One region of the Pandoraea faecigallinarum genome, then DNA from elsewhere that is predicted to be linked to it. Evidence: predicted binding sites of a transcription regulator. Region 1 holds the regulator's gene; each other region holds the start of a gene.
What was found. The regulator sigma-54, encoded in region 1, starts transcription at its own class of promoters, with help from an activator protein. The targets are predictions, from matches to a motif close to TGGCANGNAANCTGCTTT.
Positions count from the first base shown of each region.

Region 2: a site for sigma-54 is predicted at 3,962-3,979, ahead of AB870_RS17245 (acetyl-CoA acetyltransferase). Genes of this name have one in related genera too.
Region 3: a site for sigma-54 is predicted at 2,196-2,213, ahead of AB870_RS06715 (ammonium transporter). Genes of this name have one in related genera too.

Region 1 covers NZ_CP011807.3:575,085-581,615, forward strand. Annotated here, with positions in the region: gene hprK (HPr(Ser) kinase/phosphatase) at 1-470, opposite strand, end outside; gene AB870_RS02635 (PTS sugar transporter subunit IIA) at 550-1,059, opposite strand; gene hpf (ribosome hibernation-promoting factor, HPF/YfiA family) at 1,242-1,598, opposite strand; gene AB870_RS02645 (RNA polymerase factor sigma-54) at 1,740-3,227, opposite strand; gene lptB (LPS export ABC transporter ATP-binding protein) at 3,321-4,124, opposite strand; gene lptA (lipopolysaccharide transport periplasmic protein LptA) at 4,117-4,812, opposite strand; gene lptC (LPS export ABC transporter periplasmic protein LptC) at 4,809-5,486, opposite strand; gene AB870_RS02665 (KdsC family phosphatase) at 5,511-6,065, opposite strand; gene AB870_RS02670 (KpsF/GutQ family sugar-phosphate isomerase) at 6,077-6,531, opposite strand, start outside.
Region 2 covers NZ_CP011807.3:3,933,759-3,940,289, forward strand. Annotated here, with positions in the region: gene alaC (alanine transaminase) at 1-136, shown strand, start outside; gene AB870_RS17230 (PPC domain-containing DNA-binding protein) at 216-629, opposite strand; gene AB870_RS17235 (PPC domain-containing DNA-binding protein) at 626-1,162, opposite strand; gene AB870_RS17240 (acyl-CoA synthetase) at 1,159-2,736, opposite strand; gene AB870_RS17245 (acetyl-CoA acetyltransferase) at 2,757-3,923, opposite strand; gene AB870_RS17250 (TRAP transporter substrate-binding protein) at 4,653-5,672, shown strand; gene AB870_RS17255 (TRAP transporter large permease) at 5,688-6,531, shown strand, end outside.
Region 3 covers NZ_CP011807.3:1,495,734-1,502,264, forward strand. Annotated here, with positions in the region: gene AB870_RS06705 (arsenate reductase ArsC) at 1-241, opposite strand, end outside; gene AB870_RS06710 (ArsR/SmtB family transcription factor) at 474-815, shown strand; gene AB870_RS06715 (ammonium transporter) at 953-2,155, opposite strand; gene AB870_RS06720 (antibiotic biosynthesis monooxygenase family protein) at 2,542-2,841, shown strand; gene AB870_RS06725 (FadR/GntR family transcriptional regulator) at 3,016-3,747, shown strand; gene AB870_RS06730 (FAD-binding oxidoreductase) at 3,789-5,201, shown strand; gene AB870_RS06735 (amidohydrolase family protein) at 5,215-6,093, shown strand; gene AB870_RS06740 (MFS transporter) at 6,156-6,531, shown strand, end outside.

The DNA.
Region 1 (6,531 bases):
ACGCCCATGCCCAGAATGTCGATGAAAACGCCGTGCATCGTGCAGCGCGGCGCGAACACGCGCGAGATATACAGGCGCAGGCTGTCGATGACGGATGCCGTCGACATCGGTGTGGTGAACAGCGGGGTCGAGGAGCGGGTACAGCGCAACACCAGGTCGGGCGGCGCTTCGAGGCCGTCGGCGACCACGAGGAAGGGCGGTTCCAGCGCGATGACTTCGCCCATGTGGCGCTTGCGGTTTTCGTCCGTGAGACGCTGGTAGTAACGCAGTTCCGCTTCGCCGAGGACCTGAATCCGGTTCGGGTGGATGAGGTTCAGGTGGCCCACGAGGTCGGCACTGGACGTGGCGGTCGCCACGCTCTCGGGCGTAAAGCCGCGTTCCCACCCCTCGTGGCCAGTGAGCCACGACAGACGCAGCGTTGCGGCGTTGTCGTCGAAAATGCTTTGCGCGTTGATGCCGGTCAGTTCCACCGCGTCGCCTCGTTCGGTTGGATGTGAGAGCTACAGGTTCGTCTATGTTCGCGGTGACTCGTGCCGGATGGCGGCCGCATCAGGGCTGCCAGTTCTCGAGTGCGATGGAAATATCCCTGGCGCTGGGCGCGTTGACCAGCGTCTCGCGCATGGTGCGATCCGAGAGCAGCTGCGCAATTTCGGAAAGGATCTCGAGATGTTGCTGTGTGGCCTGTTCGGGCACCAGCAGGAAAAACAGCAGGGAAACCGGCTGGCCGTCGGGCGCTTCGAAGGGAATCGCCTCTGCGAGACGAATGAATGCCGCCATCGGGTGCTTCAGGCCCTTGATGCGGCCGTGCGGAATCGCCACCCCTTCGCCGAGCCCGGTCGAACCCAGACGCTCGCGTGCGAACAGGTTGTCGGTGACCGTAGCGCGGGCAAGCGCGGCTTTGTTCTCGAAGAGAAGGCCGGCTTGCTCGAAGACGCGCTTCTTGCTGGTGACGGACAGTCCAAGCAGGATGTTGGACTCAGGTAAGAGTTTGAATAAACGGTTCATCTTGTAATGCGGGCGAACGCCTGGTCGCCCTCCAACCCCCGATTGACCTCGCATTATAGACCACCCGCCGCCGTGCTCGCGGCGAGCCACGGAACCGGGCCGAGCCATACAAAAGGGGCCGTTCAACGGCCCCGCGGTGGGTGATGCCAGACTTACGAAAGACGGATCTGCACTCGGGTGGTTCCTTACGGCTTTTCGTCAGTGTCTGTCATTGCGACTACCACGCCGGAACAGCGTTATTGCAGCGGTTCCGCCTCGGGAGGAGGCTGGTGGTGCTTGATGGCCTCGCGACCGTGATCCTGAACCTTGTCCTTGTACTGCATTACCTTGCGGTCGAGCATGTCGATCAGCTTGTCGATGGCGGCATACATATTCTCGTCACACTTCTCGACGAAAATCTCCTTGCCCTTGAGATTGACCGTGACGCTCGCGTTCTGGCGTCCCGCTTTCTCCTTGGACTTGTCGACAGAAAGAATCACCTCGACGCTGATGACCTGATCGAAATGGCGCAACACGCGTTCGAGCTTGTTGACGACATATTCTTTCAGTGATGCGGTGACTTCGAGATGATGTCCACTGATCTGAAGATTCATAGCTGCTCTCCTTGCTGAAATGCCGAAGTGCAGGCAGTGTCGACGCTGACGCTGGCCGGCATGAGCGCGAGCCATTGACGTGACGCAATGTCGCACTGCGGCGTAATGCCCCAGCGGCCAACATGGCGCACCAGGACTGTCCTACAAAGATTTGCGCAAGTTCACTGCGGGAATTCGCATGGCCTCGCGGTATTTCGCGACCGTTCGCCGCGCCACCACAAAACCTTGCTCTGCCAGCAGTTCCGCGATTCGGCTATCGGAAAGGGGGCTCTGCGGGTCTTCTGCTCCTATGAGTTGCTTGATGAGTGCGCGGATAGCGGTCGATGACGCAGCGCCTCCGGCTTCCGTTGCCACGTGCGATCCGAAGAAGTACTTAAGCTCGAAGGTCCCAAATGGAGTGAGCATGTACTTACTCGTCGTCACCCGTGAAATCGTGGATTCATGTAAACCCAGCGTATCAGCAATCTCGCGTAAAACCAAGGGCCGCATGCCGATTTCGCCATGCGTGAAGAAGTTCTTTTGACGCTCGACAATGGCCTGCGCCACGCGCAGGATCGTATCGAAGCGTTGCTGGATGTTCTTGATAAGCCAGCGCGCTTCCTGCAACTGCTGTTGGAGGTTGCCCGTACCGGGATCGTTCCGGTTGTTTCGCAGGATCCGCGCGTACATTTCGTTGATGCGCAGACGCGGCATGACCTCCGGATTGAGCTCGGCCGTCCAGCCGCTGCCTTGTTTGCGCACGAGTACGTCGGGCACAACGTAGTCGGCCTGCGGCGCACCGTAAGCGGCCCCCGGGAACGGATCGAGCGAACGAATGAGCTGATGGGCGGCGCGCAGGCTGTCTTCGCTCACGCCCAGCAGGCGGCGCAGCCGGGTGTAGTCGCGCGCGGCGAGCAATTCCAGGTGATCGGTGACGATGCGAAGCGATAGGGTGCGCACGTTGCTTGCCGGCAGCCGCTGGAGTTGCAGACGCAGGCATTCGGCGGGGCTGCGCGCACCCACGCCCGCCGGGTCGAAACTTTGCAGCAGTGCCAGCGCGGCGTTGATCTCTTCGGTCTCGAGCGCCAGTTCCTCGGGCATTTCCGCCTGAATCTCGTCGAGCAGCGAGCCGAGATAGCCGTCTTCGTCGAGCGATTCGATCAGGAATTCGACCAGTGCGCGATCGCGCGGCCCCGCCTTGGTCAGGCGCAGCTGGGCCAGCAGGTGTTCACGCAGGTTGGGGTGATCGACGTGGAGTTGCGGGCGCGCATTGTCGTCGTCGTCCGACGCACTTCCCGAGCGGGCAAAGTCGTTCAGGCTCCAGTCGCTGCCGTTGTCCTGCGCGCTGTCGTCGAAGCGGGCTTCGCCGTCGAGTTCGCGGGTTTCGTCGCGGCCGTTGGCCGGCTCGGCGCTGTCGTTCGAGCTGCTCGACGGCGTGGTCCGCTCGCTGCGCAGCGACCCGTCGGTGCCGACACGTACCGAACCCGCGAGCCAATCGTCCTCGCGTTCGAGCATCGGGTTCTGCGTGAGGGCGTGCTCGACTTCCTGTTGAAGTTCGAGCGTCGACAGTTGCAACAACCGGATCGATTGCTGCAACTGCGGCGTGAGGGTCAGGTGCTGCGAGGTGCGGAGTTGAAGAGTCGGTTTCATAGCGGTCTCGCCTTCATTGTAGAGGCTTTGTCACGCCAACGGAACCGGCCTGGCCTCCTATCGGAGGCAGGGTTTACATGCGAAAAATTTGCTTTACATCCGGAAATTTTCGCCCAGATACACGCGGCGGACGCTTTCGTCGGCAACGATCTGGTCGGGCGTGCCGGCAGCGAGTACCGAGCCTTCGCTGATGATGTACGCATGGTCGCAGATGCCAAGCGTCTCGCGCACGTTGTGGTCGGTAATCAGGACACCGATGCCACGGTCCTTCAGGAAGCGCACGATCCGCTGGATTTCCAGCACGGCGATCGGGTCCACGCCCGCGAACGGTTCGTCGAGCAAAATAAAACGCGGCTGCGTGGCCAGCGCACGGGCGATCTCCACGCGACGACGCTCGCCGCCCGATAGCGACATGGCCGGATTCTCGCGCAGATGGCTGACCTGAAGCTCGTCGAGCAGCGATTCGATGCGGCGCTCGATCTCGTCGCGCTTGAGCGGCTTGCCTTGCGCATCCACCTGCAATTCGAGTACGGCGCGGATGTTGTCCTCGACCGTGAGCTTGCGGAACACCGACGCTTCCTGCGGCAGATACGACACGCCCATGCGAGCGCGCTCGTGAATCGGCAGCTCGCTGATGAGGTTGCCGTCGAGCTGGATCTCGCCGTCGTCGGCGGGCACGAGCCCCACGATCATGTAGAACGACGTCGTCTTGCCCGCGCCGTTCGGCCCGAGCAGTCCCACGACCTCGCCGCTTTTCACGTCGAGCGAGACATCCTTGACGACGGTGCGTGCGCCGTACTGCTTCTTGAGCGAGCGCACCACGAGCGCGCTCGGCTTGCCCGACGGGCCGGCGCCCGGATGGGCGGTCGAGGGGTTGCTGTTGGCAGAATTACTCACGCGGATTCCCGATGTTCTTGGAAGGCGACAGCGGCGGCAGATCCCCCTTGGGCGCCGCGGCCGGCTTGCTTGCGCCGGGCGGCGTGCCTTGCGTGCCGGTCGCGTTGCGCGGGGCCAGCGTGGCACGCACGCGGCCGTTCGGATTGTTGGGGTTGACCTGGTCCGGGCCGCTGTTGGCCGTGTAGACCTCATTGTAAGTGTCGTACGTGATGACGCTGCCATGAATCTCGTCGAGCACCTTCGTCCCGCCGGCCAGACGCTTGAGCGTGGCCTGCGTGGTGAGCGTGGCGACTTCGGTCTTGCCGTTGTAATAGATCGTCTGGCCCCAGCCGTCGATGTACTCGTCGAGACCGTCGCGCTTCTGGCGCATATAGGCGAGCGGGCCGCCCGGCTTGTAATACGCCGTGGCGTACTGGTAGCCCTCCGGATCCTGGGTCACTTCGACGCGATCGGCCTTGAGGAGAATCGTCCCCTTGGTCATCGTCACGTTGCCGGTGAAGATGTTGACCTGCTTGAGGTCGTCGTAGCTCATGTGATCCGACTCGATATTGAGCGGCTTGTCACGGTCGGCGCGTTCGGCGTGGGCGAGCGGCGAGGCCAGCGCGCCGAGCATGGCAAAGGCGGCCGCCAGCGCGCGCAGGGCACGCAGCGATAGGGATGCGGGTCGCAGGTGAAGGCGATCGGTCATGGGGTCTTGGAGCCCTGTTTGGTCGGAGGTGGCGCGCTCGGCGCGGTGGGCGCACCGGACTGGCCGGGCGGCGGCGGACGGTTTCCGCCCAGCTCCGCCGGCTGGATCGTGCCGTGGACATTGCCGAGCAATTGTACGGCGCGCGAGATGTTATTGAAAATCATGCCGTCGCCGTACATCACGGAGGCGCCGCGAAAGAGCTGCACCGGCTTTTCCGTGCGGACGATGTCTTCGTTCACGAGCACCTGGAAATGCTCCGAGAGCGCGCGCATTTCCGGATCGCGAGGCCCGGGCTGACGCACCACGACAGCATCGTCGTACAGATCGACGACCGACATGTCGGCGTTAAGCGTGCCGCGCTTGCTCGTCGCGGTCACTTCCGGCTGATCCGGCGTGAACGCGCGCACGGCGGGCATCGTCATGGCCGTTGTCTGATCGTCCTCGAAATGCGTCATGTGAACGGAGTTGACGCGGTACTGCGTCGTGCCGTTCGGCGACAACATGGAAATCACCATGTCGTCCGCATAGTAGTCGGGGATGTGTTGCTTCACGTACGGCGCGCGATCGGCGTCCGAGGGCAGCGTGCGTTGCACGAGCCAGTACGTGCCTGCCGCCAGACCCGCGAGCACGACGATGGCGATCAGCGAAGCCGGAGACACGCGTTGAATGGCCATAAGTGGATCGGCTCCCTCGGTGCGTCAGGCGAGCGCTTCGGCGAGCAGGGCGTCGTAACGACCCTGTGCGCGCAGCACGAAGTCGCACATCTCGCGCACAGCCCCTTCGCCGCCGCGCGTGCTCGCAATCCAGTGGCAACGCGCCTTGACTTCGGCGTGTGCGTTGGCCGGGCACGCCGCGAACCCCACGCGCGTGAGCACCGGCAGATCGGGCCAGTCGTCGCCGATATGGCCGCAGACGTCGGCCGTCGCGGACACCTTGGCGCACAGGTCTTCGAACGCGGCACGCTTGTCCTGTACGCCCTGATAGACGTGCGCCACGCGCAGGTCGGCGGCGCGTCTGGCGACGATGTCGGACTGACGTCCGGTAATGATCGCGGTGACGATGCCCGCTTCGGCGAGCAGCTTCAGGCCATGGCCGTCGAGCGAATCGAAGGTCTTGATGACTTCGCCTGCCGGGCCGTAGCGCAGACCGCCGTCGGTCAGCACGCCGTCGACATCGAACACCATCACACGCAGGCGCGCTGCGCGCGCAGTGGCGGCGGCAGCGTCGAAGAGGGTATTGCCGGGATGACTCATGGACAGGAAACTCACACGACCTTGGCGGCGAACAGGTCGTGGACGTTCAGCGCACCGACGAGGCGGTCGTTCTCGGTCACGAGCAGTTGCGTGATGCCGAAGCGCTCCATCAGTTCGGCGGCCTCGGCGGCAAGGTGGTCGGGGCCGATCGTGCGCGGGCCGGCCTTCATGACGTCGGCGAGCTTGAGCGAAGTGAAATCGAGCGTTCGCTTGAACAAACGGCGCAGATCGCCGTCGGTAAAGATACCCACGACGCGGTCGTCGGCGTCCACGATGGCGGTCATGCCGAGTCCCTTGGCGGTCATCTCGATGAGGGCTTCGGAGAGGCTGGCATTGCTGTTCACGCGCGGAATCGCGTCGCCCGTGCGCATCACGTCGCGAACGAAGGTCAGCAGACGTCGGCCGAGTGCGCCGCCCGGGTGCGAGCGGGCGAAGTCTTCGGCACCGAAGCCGCGGGCGTCGAGCA
Region 2 (6,531 bases), 1.9 Mb from region 1:
CATCGGCTTCGGCGAGTACGGCGACGAATACGTGCGCTTCGCGCTGATCGAAAACGAATCGCGCATCCGGCAAGCCGTGCGCGGCATCAAGCACATGTTCCGTGAAGACGGACTGGTGCAGCCGGCGGGCGCATAGTTCGTCGGGAACTCGACGACGCAGCACAAAAAAGGGGGGCGCATCGATTGCGCCCCCCTTCTCGTGACCGGCGTCGCGCTCAGGCCGGCAACCACTCCTGCAACGTCACCTCGATGGTGATGAACGAAAGATTGCCACCGCGCACGAAACGCCCGGCGAACATGCGGCCGTCGGTATCGGCCACCATGCCGTGCAGCGTGGGCAATTCGTTCGACGCATCGGGCCTCGCGTCCACCTCACCGAACACGTTGAGGATCTCCACACCGGGACCGCTGACCAGCTGTTCGCGCCAGCCGTCACCCGCACGAAACGCGAGGCGCGCGTCGATCAGGCTGCCGACGGCGCCGCGCACGATGGCACGGGCGATCCCATGCTCGGCGCACAGCGCCTCGATGCTTTCCGTCAGATCCTGATTCGGCTTGAGCCGCGCCACCACCAACCGGCCCAACGTGCCATTTTCGATGGCGACGGGAATCTCCAGCGCCGCGCTCATGAGAGACTTCCCGCCACCGGACGCAACAGATGAAACCGCGTTTCCTCGTCGTCCCCCGTCACATAACCGCCGTGCTCGAACAGACACAGGCGGATCACCACAGGCTCGTCCCCGGCCCAGGTGTGATCGAGAATCAGATGGCCGCCGTGCAACTCGCCCGACGGGTCGGAGAACCCCGCATGGCAATGCAGCAGCGTTGCGCCGTCGGACGTGCGGCCCACGGTGAGCGAGCCGCCGATCAGATCGACCTCGCGCAACTCGTCGACCGGCGCCCCGTACCCGAAGGGACGCTCCGCATCCGTCGTGTTCTCGATCATGTGGTACCGCAGACCGCGTGCGGTACCCGCACAGAAACGCCCGACGCCGCCGCCGTACGCATAGCGGGATAACGCCGCGCGTATGGACTCGCCGAGATTCGCACCAGACCGGATCGTCACGCGCAGTTCGTGCTGCCCGCTCAACACACAGTCTTCCACACGGGGTAACGTGGGGACACCTGCATGTCGATAGACCCGTGAAAGCGCAGGTTTCATAGTCGATAGTCTCCTTGCTCTTCGAGCATCGTCTTGATTTGCTTTTTCACGATCTTGCCGTAGCCCGACTTGGGCATGGCACTCCAGAACACGAAGCGGCGCGGCCACTTGTAGCGGGCAATACGCGCTTCGAGATGCCCGAGCAGTTCATCGGCCTGTGCGGCCATGCCTTCCCGGGCGACCACCACCGCGAGCCCGCTCTCGCCCCACTTGGGGTCGGGCACGCCGAGCACCGCGCACTCCGAAACACACGGATGTGTGAGCAACGCTTCCTCGATCTCGCGCGGATAGACGTTCGAGCCGCCCGAGATGTACATGTCGGACGCCCGCCCCGTGATGTACAGGAATCCCTGTTCATCCACGTGCCCCAGGTCGCCGGTGTGGAACCAGTCGTCCTTGAAGGCCTTTGCGTTGGCGTCCGGATTGTTGTGATACCCCATGAAGACGGCCGGCCCGCGCACGCAAATCTCGCCCGACGCGAACGCCGGCTGACGCTGCCCGTGCTCGTCGAGAATCGCCACCTCCATGCCCGTGCGCGGCAAACCGCAGGTGCCCACGCGGGCATCCGGCGCGTTGTCGTCGTCGCTATGCAGCCACGGCGGCAGCACCGTGATGTTGCCCGTCACTTCGCCAAGGCCGTAGTACTGCACCAGCACGCGACCGAGCTTTTGCAACGCGTATTTCTGGTCGGCGCGATACATCGGCGCGCCCGCGTAGATCACGAAGCGCAGCGAACTATGATCGTAGCGGTCGACGGCCGGGTCCTCGACAAGCATCTTGACGATGGTGGGGACCGTGAACATGTTGTCCACGCGATGGCGCTCGATCGCCTGCCACACCTGCTCGGCGTCCATCTTCTCGCCCGGGAGCAGCACGCTGGCCGCCCCGCGCGCCGTGTTGACGATGGCGTGAATGCCGGCGCCATGCGAGAGCGGCGCCACGACCATCGAACGGCTGCGATACGTAATGCCCGGCATCAGATCCGCGAGGTGATTCGTGACCACGAACGCCATCTGTCCGTGCGAAAGCACACCGGCCTTCGGATGTCCGGTCGTGCCCGACGTGTAGAAGAACCACAGCGGATCCTCGTACTCGACCTCTTCCTCGTAACCCGGCGCGCCCAGATGTTCGGCCACCAGCGTCTCGTAATGCAATTCGCCTTCGCGCGGTGCGCCGATCGAAATCACATGGCGCAGCGCCGGGGACGCGGCGCGCACCGCGTCGACATGACCTTCGAAACCGGCGTCGTAAATCATCGCGCAGGCACCGCTCGACTGCCCCAGATAGGCGGCTTCGGGGGCGGTGATGCGGAAGTTCGTCGGCACCCACACGGCGCCGAGGCGAAACGCGATCCATGCGCTTTCGAAAATCGGCAGGTTGTTGCGCGAATGCACCAGTAGCTTGTCGCCTTTGCCGACACCGAGCTTGCGCAGGGCGTCGACCGCCGCATTCACGCGGGCGTCGATCTCGCCCCATGTCGTGACCTTGTCACCGACGATGAGGCCGGGCTCGTCCGGATGACGGCGGGCGACGTCGGCCAGCAGTCGGCCGAGATTCATGACCTTCTTGAGCATCTCTCGTCTCCTGTATGCACTCAGCGTGCTTCGAGAATGCTCACGTAGTTCGCCACCGCCGCGCCGCCCATGTTGAAGACGCCCGCGAGCTTGGCGTTCGGGATCTGCATCTCCCCGGCCGTGCCCGTCAATTGCATCGCCGCCATCACGTGCATCGACACACCGGTCGCGCCGACCGGATGCCCCTTCGCCTTCAGGCCACCCGACGGATTGACCGGCAGCAGCCCGTTCTTTTCCGTCAGCCCTTCAGCCAGGACATTCGCGCCCTGCCCCGGCTTCGCCAGGCCCATCGCCTCGTACTCGATCAGTTCGGCGATGGTGAAGCAATCGTGCGTCTCGACCAGCGACAGATCCCTGAGCGAAACCCCGGCAACGCCCAGCGCCTGGCGCCACGCGTGCTGACCGCCCTCGAACGCGAGCGGATCGCGCCGCGAGAGCGGCAGGTAATCGTTGACCTGCACCGCCGCGCGAAAGCCGACCGACTTGGGCATGGTGCGCGCGACGTCCGCCTTCGAGATCACGAGCGCTGCCGCCCCGTCGGAGACCATCGAGCAGTCCGTGCGCTTGAGCGGACCAGCCACGAACGGGTTCTTCTCGGAGACGTTGCGGCAAAAGTCGTAGCCGAAATCGCGGCGCATGTGCGCGTACGGATTCACACTGCCATTGCGATGGTTCTTGGCGGCGATACGCGCGAGGGCATCGGACTGATCGCCGTAACGCTCGAAATACGCCTGCGCGATGGTCCCGAATACGCCCGCGAACCCCCCGGGGATTCCGGCTTCCTCACGTGCATACGAACACTTGAGCAACACCTCGCCGACCTGCGGCGTGGCGAGCTCCGTCATTTTCTCGAAGCCGATCACGAGCACATGCGTGGCTTTGCCCGCTTCGATCGATTGCAGTCCGCCATGCACGGCAGCCGATCCCGTGGCGCACGCATTCTCGTAACGCGTGGCCGGCTTGAAGCGCAGCCCGGAAATGCGGTTGAAGACGAGCGAGGACGGGAAGTCCTGATACAGGAAACCGCCATTGAAAGTGCCAACGTGAATCGAATCGATCTGTTCGGGCGAAAGGCCCGCATCGTCGAGTGCGGCCTGAGCGACGTCGGCCAGCAGGACTTCGGCGTCGACGTTATCGAGTTTGCCGAACTGGGAGTGGGCCCAGCCGGTAAGGCATGCAGCAACCATGAAGTGTCTCCGGAAAAATGGGGTCATCCAGACTCCGGTGAGCAATTTCGATGCCAGCCCCGTGTAGCGCGACTGCGCGGACATTACGGAATATTACGGAATGCTCCGCAGTGCCGGATCTTTCACATCGACGGCTCGGTCAGTCGTCGTTGCGAAGTCGATGTCTTTCCTGCGCTTGTGGCGCTTTCGCAATTGACGCAAGCGTAAAGCGGGATTTGCCGCCGCATCAAGTGAATTTTGCATCGCGCCGGGTGAGCGCCGTTTGCTGTGCCGCAACAAGAAAACGCATCGCGCAACGGCTGCGACACCTGTCGCACCTTGCTCACCCGGCGATGCGACAGGTGTCGCAGGCCGAGCGCCAAATGCGACAGGTGTCACACCGGCGTCTTTTCGTCTATCCGGCCCCGATTCGCACATGCAGCAAAACGCACGGCCCGCGGCAAACCGGCTGCAAAGCCTTGCCTCGCCTGACGAACGGCGCTCCGGAGCACTCGCGAACGGAACACGGGATTTCACTAATGCTTAACAACGTAAGGGTTTTCCCGTTCGGGCACCGAACTGGCATTCGATTTGCGTAAGATTACCTAGCCACTTGCGAGCCGAATGTTCGGACATAGCGAAACGCTCGCGCATCGCCTTCCGAGTTGGCCGGGACATTGCAAGGCAGCACGCTCGCATGGCCCGAGCTTCAGACGCAGTCACAAACCTATAAACAAGGAGACATGCAGTATGAGCACCATGGATCGCCGCCACTTCATCAAGGTCGTGGCCGCCACATCGGCAGCTGCCGCTACGGGGTTGTACCAGACGCAAGCCCACGCTGCAGAATTTACGTTGAAGTTTGCCAACAACCTGCCTGTCAGCCACCCGATGAACATCCGCGCCAAGGAGATGGCGCAGAAGATCGCGGAGCAATCGAAGGGCCGCGTCGACTTCCAGATCTACCCGAACAACCAGCTCGGCTCCGACAGCGACATGCTCAGCCAGATCCGCTCGGGCGCGATCGACTACTTCACGCTCTCGCCGCTGATTCTCGGCACGCTCGTGCCGGCCGCGCAGATCTCGGGCGTGGGCTTCGCGTTCAAGGACTACAGCCAGGTGTGGGCCGCCATGGACGGCGATCTCGGCAAGCACGTTCGCGGTCAGATCGCGAAGACGACGGTGTTCGCGTTCGACAAGATCTGGGAGAACGGCTATCGCCAGATCACCACGAGCAGCCGTCCCATCAATTCGCCGGCCGATCTCAAGGGCCTGAAGATTCGCGTGCCGACCAGCCCGCTGTGGACGTCGATGTTCCGCGCGTTCGATTCGTCGCCCACGTCGATCAACTTCGCCGAAGTGTATTCGGCCTTGCAGACCCACATCGTCGAAGCGCAGGAAAACCCGCTGGCCCTGCTGACCACGGCCAAGCTCTACGAAGTGCAGAAGTACGTGTCGATGACGAACCACATGTGGGACGGCTTCTGGTTCCTGGCCAACAAGCAGAAGTGGGACAAGCTGCCGAAGGACTTGCAGGACATCGTCACCGCCAACGTCAACGCTGCCGCCGTGGCGCAGCGCGAAGACGTGCGCAAGCTCAATGAGGGCGTGACCGCCGAACTCAAGCAGAAGGGTCTCGTGTTCAATGCACCGAACAACGAGCAATTCCGCGAGAAGCTGCGCGCGGCGGGCTTCTATGCCGAATGGCACAAGAAGTTCGGCGACGAAGCATGGGCCATGTTGGAAAAGTACACTGGGAAGCTCGCGTAAATGGAAACGTTGACGATGACGGCCGAGCCGACGCACGCGCTCGCCCGCCTCTTCTGCCACGTCAACCGCGCGGTGATGAAAGTCACCGAAGCGGCTGCCGTGCTGCTGGTGGTGGCGGAGACTTTCATCCTGCTCGCGGGCGTGGTCTCGCGTTACGGGTTCGACAATCCGCTCACGTGGTCGGACGAACTCGCGCAGATCCTGTTCATCTGGCTGTCGATGCTCGGCGCCGTCCTCGCCCTGGACCGGGGCGAGCACATGCGTCTGTCCGCCATCGTCAACAAACTTCCCGCTGCATGGCGCGACTGGTTCCAGACCATGGCCGCGCTCACGGTATGCGTGTTCGTCGCCCTCATCATCATGCCGGCGTACACACATGCCATCGAACAGATGGACATCACCACACCCGCGCTGGAAATTCCTGACGGGCTGCGCGCCGCCGCCCTTCCGGTGGGCGCGGCGTTGATGCTCATTGCCGCGGTCTCGCGCATGGCGCGCTGCTCCAGCATGCGTCAGTTCGGCCTCGGCGTGCTGTTCGTCGCGGCACTCGGCGCTGCCCTCTGGCTCGGTCGTCCGACGCTCATCGCCATGGGCAACTACAACCTGCTGATCTTCTTCGTGCTGATCGTCGGCGCGTGCGTGGCAGGCGGCATTCCGATCGCGTTTGCCTTCGGAACGGCCACCCTGGCGTATCTGGCGCTCGTGACCGACGCCCCGTTGCAGATCGTCGTCAGCCGTATGGACGAAGGCATGTCGGGCCTGGTGCTGCTGTCGGTACCGTTGTTCGTGCTGCTCGGCGCGCTCATCGAAATGAGCGGGCTGGCGCGCAGCCTGATCGAATTCATGGCCTCGCTGCTCG
Region 3 (6,531 bases), 920 kb from region 1:
GCGGTGCGCCGTCGACCGCAAATTCGTCCCAGCTCTTGCTGCGCAGCCCTTCAACCGAGATCTCCCGCGAGCGCAGCAACTCGATGCCGAGCGGATTCGGTGCCGTCCCGGGATGGCTGCCAGCACTGTAGGCGGCGAATCTGTCGCCGGCCAGTGCGTTCAACGCGGCCTCTGCCAGAATCGAGCGCGCCGAGTTGTGCGTGCACAGGAAGAGGACGTTGTATTTGCGTTGTTCGGTCACGAAAATTCTCCGCTTGACGGGCATGGTCGAGTTAAATCGACATTTCCAATATAATAGAAATGTTGATGCCCGACAAGCGCCGTTCGGACAGCAGGGTATAGGGCTGACTGAACACCAGATCCCCAAGGTGGGATTGTGGGATACACGCCTCACAGGTGAGGAATGGCTGCTCACGCGCCACATCCATCTCGATAGGCTTAGAATAGTTGCTTAACCATTGCGACCAAGCACCATGAAGGAAAACGACGCAGTCAAAGCGCTTGCCGCCTTGGCGCAGCCCACCCGCCTCGCGGTTTTTCGCCTGCTCGTCACGGCCGCGCCGGACGGGCTCAGCGTTGGTGTGATTCAGGAAGCCCTCGGTCTCGCGAGCGCTACGTTGTCCTTCCATTTGAAGGAATTGACTCACTCCGGCCTTGTCACTGCGCGCCAGGAGGGGCGATTCATCTATTACGCACCGGCAATTGACCACATGAACAGTCTCATCGACTTCCTGACGGAGAATTGCTGTCAGGGTGCCGAGGCCTGCACGCCGAAGAAAGCGGTCAAGTGCAAACCGAAGACGGTTGCAGCCTGACCTCGCTGCCTGTCCCTACATCCCCCCATTCCCACATCCATTCAGGTACGAGCACGAACAAGATGGCCGCCTGATTTGCCAAGGCACGCCAGCGGAGCCCTTCGCCCGTGCCGGCCACCTTCGATGATTCACCTTCATCACCAGTTCGTCTCGCGCTCCGGCGTCGCCGTGATCTTATGGATCGAGAGATCGGCGCCGTAGTACTCCTGCTCGTCGTCCAGCCGCAATCCGCTCACGCGTTTGATGACCCCGTAGACGATGTAGCCGCCGGCAAAGGCGATCGCCACGCCCATCAGCGTGCCGGTCAACTGCGCGACGAAGCTCACGCCGCCCAGCCCGCCGAGCCACGTCTGACCGAAGATGCCCGCTGCCAGACCGCCCCAGACGCCGCACACGCCGTGAAGCGGCCACACGCCAAGGACGTCGTCGATGCGCAGCCGGTTCTGGGTCACGGTAAAGAGCCACACGAACAGGCCGCCCGCCATCGCCCCCACGACCAGCGCACCGAGCGGATGCATGACGTCCGAGCCGGCGCAGACTGCGACGAGGCCCGCCAGCGGGCCGTTGTGGATGAAGCCCGGATCGTCCTTGCCGACCCACATCGCCACCAGTGTGCCGCCGACCATCGCCATCAACGAGTTCACCGCCACCAACCCCGAAATGCCGCCCACACGCTGGGCGCTCATCACGTTAAAGCCGAACCAGCCGACGATCAGTATCCACGCGCCGAGCGCCAGAAACGGAATCGACGACGGTGGATGCGCGGCTACCTGACCCTGACCGTTATAGCGCCCGCGCCGCGCACCCAGATGCAGCACGGCGGCGAGTCCGATCCATCCGCCCACGGCATGTACGACCACCGACCCGGCGAAATCGTGGAACGGAGCACCGAGCGCTCGCGTGAGCCAGTCCTGAATGCCGAGATGCCCGTTCCACGCAATGCCTTCGAAGAACGGATAGATCACGCCCACGAGGAAGAACGTCGCCACCGACTGCGGGTGGAACCGGGCACGTTCCGCAATCCCGCCGGACACGATGGCCGGAATCGCCGCCGCAAACGTCAGCAGAAAAAAGAACTTGATCAGCGCATAACCGTTGTGCTCGGACAGCACGGCCGCACTCGACCAGAAATCGACGCCGTACGCGAGCGGATAACCGATGAAGAAGTACGCAAGTCCCGAGACGGCAAAGTCCGTCAGGATCTTGACCAGCGCATTGACCTGATTTTTCTTGCGGACGGTGCCTAGTTCGAGGAACGCAAAACCGGCGTGCATGGCCAGCACAAGGATCGCGCCGAGCAGCAGGAACAGCACGTCGCCGGGTGTATTGGAATTGGGCATGAATGTGCTCTTTTGGTGCAAACGTGAGGAGAGATGACCACATGCAAGACCGATGCCAGAGATCATCATCGCCTTGATTTGCATAGGAGTTTTACCTGTCGATCCATCTTTGCGTGGAGCATGTTGCACGTTCGTGGTGCTGCAACCAAGCGGCGTGGGTGATCCGCGTGCACGCAAGTGCGTGCATGTGCGCCGGGACAGCCATGTGCCCGGCGCCCGGACGGGCCGAAGCCATGGGGCGGCCGGGCAGGGATCGGGCCTGACAGGAATCGATAGGAATCGACAGCGATCGGCCTGGCTCACGCGGTGCATCCCACGAATGTGCGGTATAGAATCAGGCGTTCATCGGCATGCGCATCATCACGAATCCATCACTGAGGAAAACCATGATTTTTGAAATCGCCCAGATCGAAGTGAAGCCCGGCAAGGAAGCCGAATTCGAACAAGGTGTCGTCAAGGCGGCGCCGCTGTTCAAGGGCTCGAAGGGCTGCCACGGCATGCGTCTGCTCAAGTCCATCGAGCAGCCGGCACACTACAGTCTTGTCGTGACCTGGGAAACGCTCGAAGATCACACCGTGCACTTCCGCAATTCGGATGCCTTCCAGCAATGGCGCGCGCTGGTAAGCGAGTGCTTCGCGGCACCGCCGAATGTCGGTCACGTGACGGAAGCTTTGATCGGCTTCTGAACATGGCGCGCATCGCGTGCGCGCGGATCTCGGTTGAATCAATAGGCGGCGACGGGACGAGCCTCCCTCGCCGCTTCTGTTTTGTGCGACGGGAAATAAGGGTTAACACGATATCAGTTACGAAAAGTTTTCAGATAACATGCAAACCAGAAAAGCACGAGACTCCGTAAGCGCATGACGACCAGGCCCAAGACCCTGACCGAACAGGTCGCGCAACAGTTGCTCGACGCGATCCGGCAGGGCGTCTATCCCGTCGGCACGAAGTTGCCGACCGGCAAGCAGCTTGCCGAAACGTACGGTGTGAGTTCCGCGGTGATTCGCGAGGTCACCGAACGCCTGCGCGCGCAGGGAATGATCGACAGCCGGCAGGGCGCGGGGGTAACGGTGAAGGCACGCACGCCGCAAAGCGGCTTTCAGGTGCCGGTCGGACAGGACGCGGCAGATCTCGCCAGCGTCTACGAACTTCGTCTGGATCTGGAGAGCACCGCCGCCGCACTGGCCGCCGTGCGCCACACGGACGAAGACATCCGGCGACTCGAAGACATTCTGGCCGGGCTCGAAACGAACCTGTATCACCCCGAGAACGGTGTCGAGTTCGACACCGCTTTTCACGCCGCCATTGCGCGCGCCACGCACAACCGCTATTACGCGGACTTGCTGCAATACCTGAACCTGCAAATCCGGCAGGTCGTGCAGGCCGCACGTACGAATACGTTGCGCCATGAAGGTCTGGCGGCGCAGGTGCATCAGGAGCACGTCGCCGTCTTCAATGCGATCAAGGCGCGCGATCCGCTGCTTGCCAAGGCGGCGGCACTCTCGCATCTGCTGCGCGCGTCGGCCCGGCTCGGGCTGACCTTGCCCGGACGCGACATCATCACCGGCGCCATTGCGCCGACGCGTGCCTGACATCCCACCCCGTTTCCCCGACGTCCCCGACGCGTACCGCCATGACCCTCACTGCTTTCGCTCAACGTCTCATCGATGCCGTCGGCGCCGACAGCGTTCTCACTTGCGCAGACGACATTGCGCCCTGGCTCGCCGACTGGCGCGGCATGTATCGCGGCTGCGCGCAGGCCGTCGTGCGTCCGCGCTCGACGGAGGATGTCGCGCGGATCCTCGCGCTGTGCCAGAGCACCGCCACGCCCGTCGTGCCGCGCGGCGGCAACACGGGGCTGTGCGGCGGCGCCACGCCCGACAAGTCGGCGCACAACGTGGTGTTGAGCCTCGATCGCATGAACGCCGTGCGCAGTCTGGACACCATCGCCAACACGCTGGTGGCCGAAGCCGGCTGCATTCTCGAAGACCTGCAACGTACGGCGCGTGACGCGAACCGCCTGCTGCCGCTCAGTCTGGCGGCCGAGGGTTCGTGTCAACTCGGTGGCAATCTCGCCACGAACGCCGGCGGCGTGAACGTCGTGCGCTATGGCATGACGCGCGAACTCGTGCTGGGAGTGGAAGCCGTGCTGCCGAACGGCGAGATCCTCCACGGCCTGCGTACACTGCGCAAGGACAATACCGGTTACGACCTCAAGCAGTTGCTCATCGGCTCGGAGGGCACGCTGGGCGTCATCACGGCGGCGGCGCTGCGCCTGTATGCGCCCACGCCGGTGCGCCAGGTCGTGATTGCGGCGGTCACGTCGCCGCGTCAGGCGCTGGAACTCTACGAACTGCTGTTCGCCGAGTGCGGCCCGCGCATGCAGGCATTCGAATTCTTCACGGGCGAGTGCGTCGATCTGGTCATGGCCCATGTGCCCGGCGTACGCGCGCCGTTCGGCGAGCGTCATCCCGGTTACGTGCTGGTCGAACTGGCCGATACGGCCGACGAGCAGGCGCTGGGGGCGTTGCTCGAACGCGTGATCGAGACGGCTATCGAGCGCGATCTGTGTGCGGACGCCGTGGTGTCGTCCACGCTGGCCCAGGTCGAGGAGATGTGGAAGCTTCGAGAGGAAATTTCCGAGGCGCAACGTGCCGACGGTCCGCATCTGAAGCACGACATCTCGCTGCCGATCGAATCGATTCCGGCGTTCATGACGAGCGCCGAAGCGCGCGTACGAGGCGTGTGTCCGCAGGTGCGCCCATTCATCTTCGGCCATTTCGGCGACGGCAATCTGCACTACAACCTGTCGCGTCCGGCAGGCGCGCCGGCCGATTTCATGGCCCGGCAGGGCGAAGCGATCACGGCCGAAGTGCTCGACGAAGTGGCGCGTTTCGGCGGCAGCATCAGCGCCGAGCATGGCATTGGTCAACTCAAGCGGGACTACTTCGTAAAGTACAAGTCACCGCTGGAGTTGCGTCTGATGCGCGAGATCAAGGCCGTGTTCGACCCGGCCGGCATCATGAACCCTGGGAAACTGATCTAACTGAGGAGTCGACATGTCCGCAAGTTCCACCTCTGGCGCGCCGCTGTGTCTCGGGCCGCTGCCGGAGATCGATCCGCCCACGTTCGACGTGCCGTTCGGCGCTGTCGACACGCATGCTCACGTGGTCGCCGCCAGCGAGGCCTACCCGATGGTGCCCGAGCGCAGCTATACGCCGCCGCCCGCGCCTGAGGACAAATACCTCGCGATGCTCGACGCCACGGGCATGACCTACGGCGTGCTGGTGCAAATCAGCGTGTACGGCACAGACAACCGCTACATGCTCGAGACGCTGCGCCGTCACCCGGATCGGCTGCGCGGCATTGCCGTCGTATCGCCAGATGTGACCGACGCGCAACTCGAAGCGATGCACGCGGCGGGCGTTCGGGGGCTGCGCATCAACGTTCTGTTCGGCGGCGGCATCGGCTTTGCCGCAATGGAAACGCTCGCACATCGCATCAAGGATCTGGGCTGGCACATGCAGTTTCTGATGGACGTGAATACCTTGCCCGAATTGATGCCGCGCATGACGTCGTTGCCCGTGCCGGGCATCGTCGATCACATGGGGCACACGCCCGTAGCGCAAGGACTCGATTCGCCGGGCTTCTCCGCGCTTCGCTCGCTCGTGCGCGATCACGGCTACTGGGTCAAGCTCTCGGGCGCCTATCGCATCAGCGAACGGTTTCCGGCGTTCGACGATGTCACGCCGTTCGCACAGGCGCTGATCGAAGACGCTCCCGATCGCATGGTGTGGGGCAGCGACTGGCCGCATGTCTCGCTCACGCGCATGCCGAACACCGGCGCGCTGCGCAATCTGCTGCCGCAGTGGGCGCCGGACGCCGATATGCGCCGCCGCATTCTGGTGGACAACCCGGCGCGCCTGTATGGGTTCTGAATTTCACCCGATCCGGGCGCGTCGCGCGCTCTCGTAGTTCCAGAGGTACAGGAGGAGACAAGATGAATTGGTATCGCCAGATGAACAAGACCGAGCGGCATACGTTTGTCGCCGCGTTCGGCGGATGGGCGCTGGATGCGCTCGATTTCATGGTGTTCACGTTTGTGATTTCGACACTGATCACCGTGTTCAGCATCGACAAGGGACAGGCCGGCATGCTGGCGACCGTGACGCTGCTGTTCTCCGCTATCGGTGGGTGGCTTGCGGGGGTGCTGGCCGACCGCTTCGGGCGTGTGCGCATCCTTCAGGTCACGATTTTGTGGTTCTCCGTGTGCACGGTGCTCATCGGCTTCGCGCAGAACTTCGAGCAGATTTTCATCCTCCGGGCGCTGCAAGGACTGGGCTTCGGCGGTGAGTGGGCCGTCGGTTCGGTGCTCA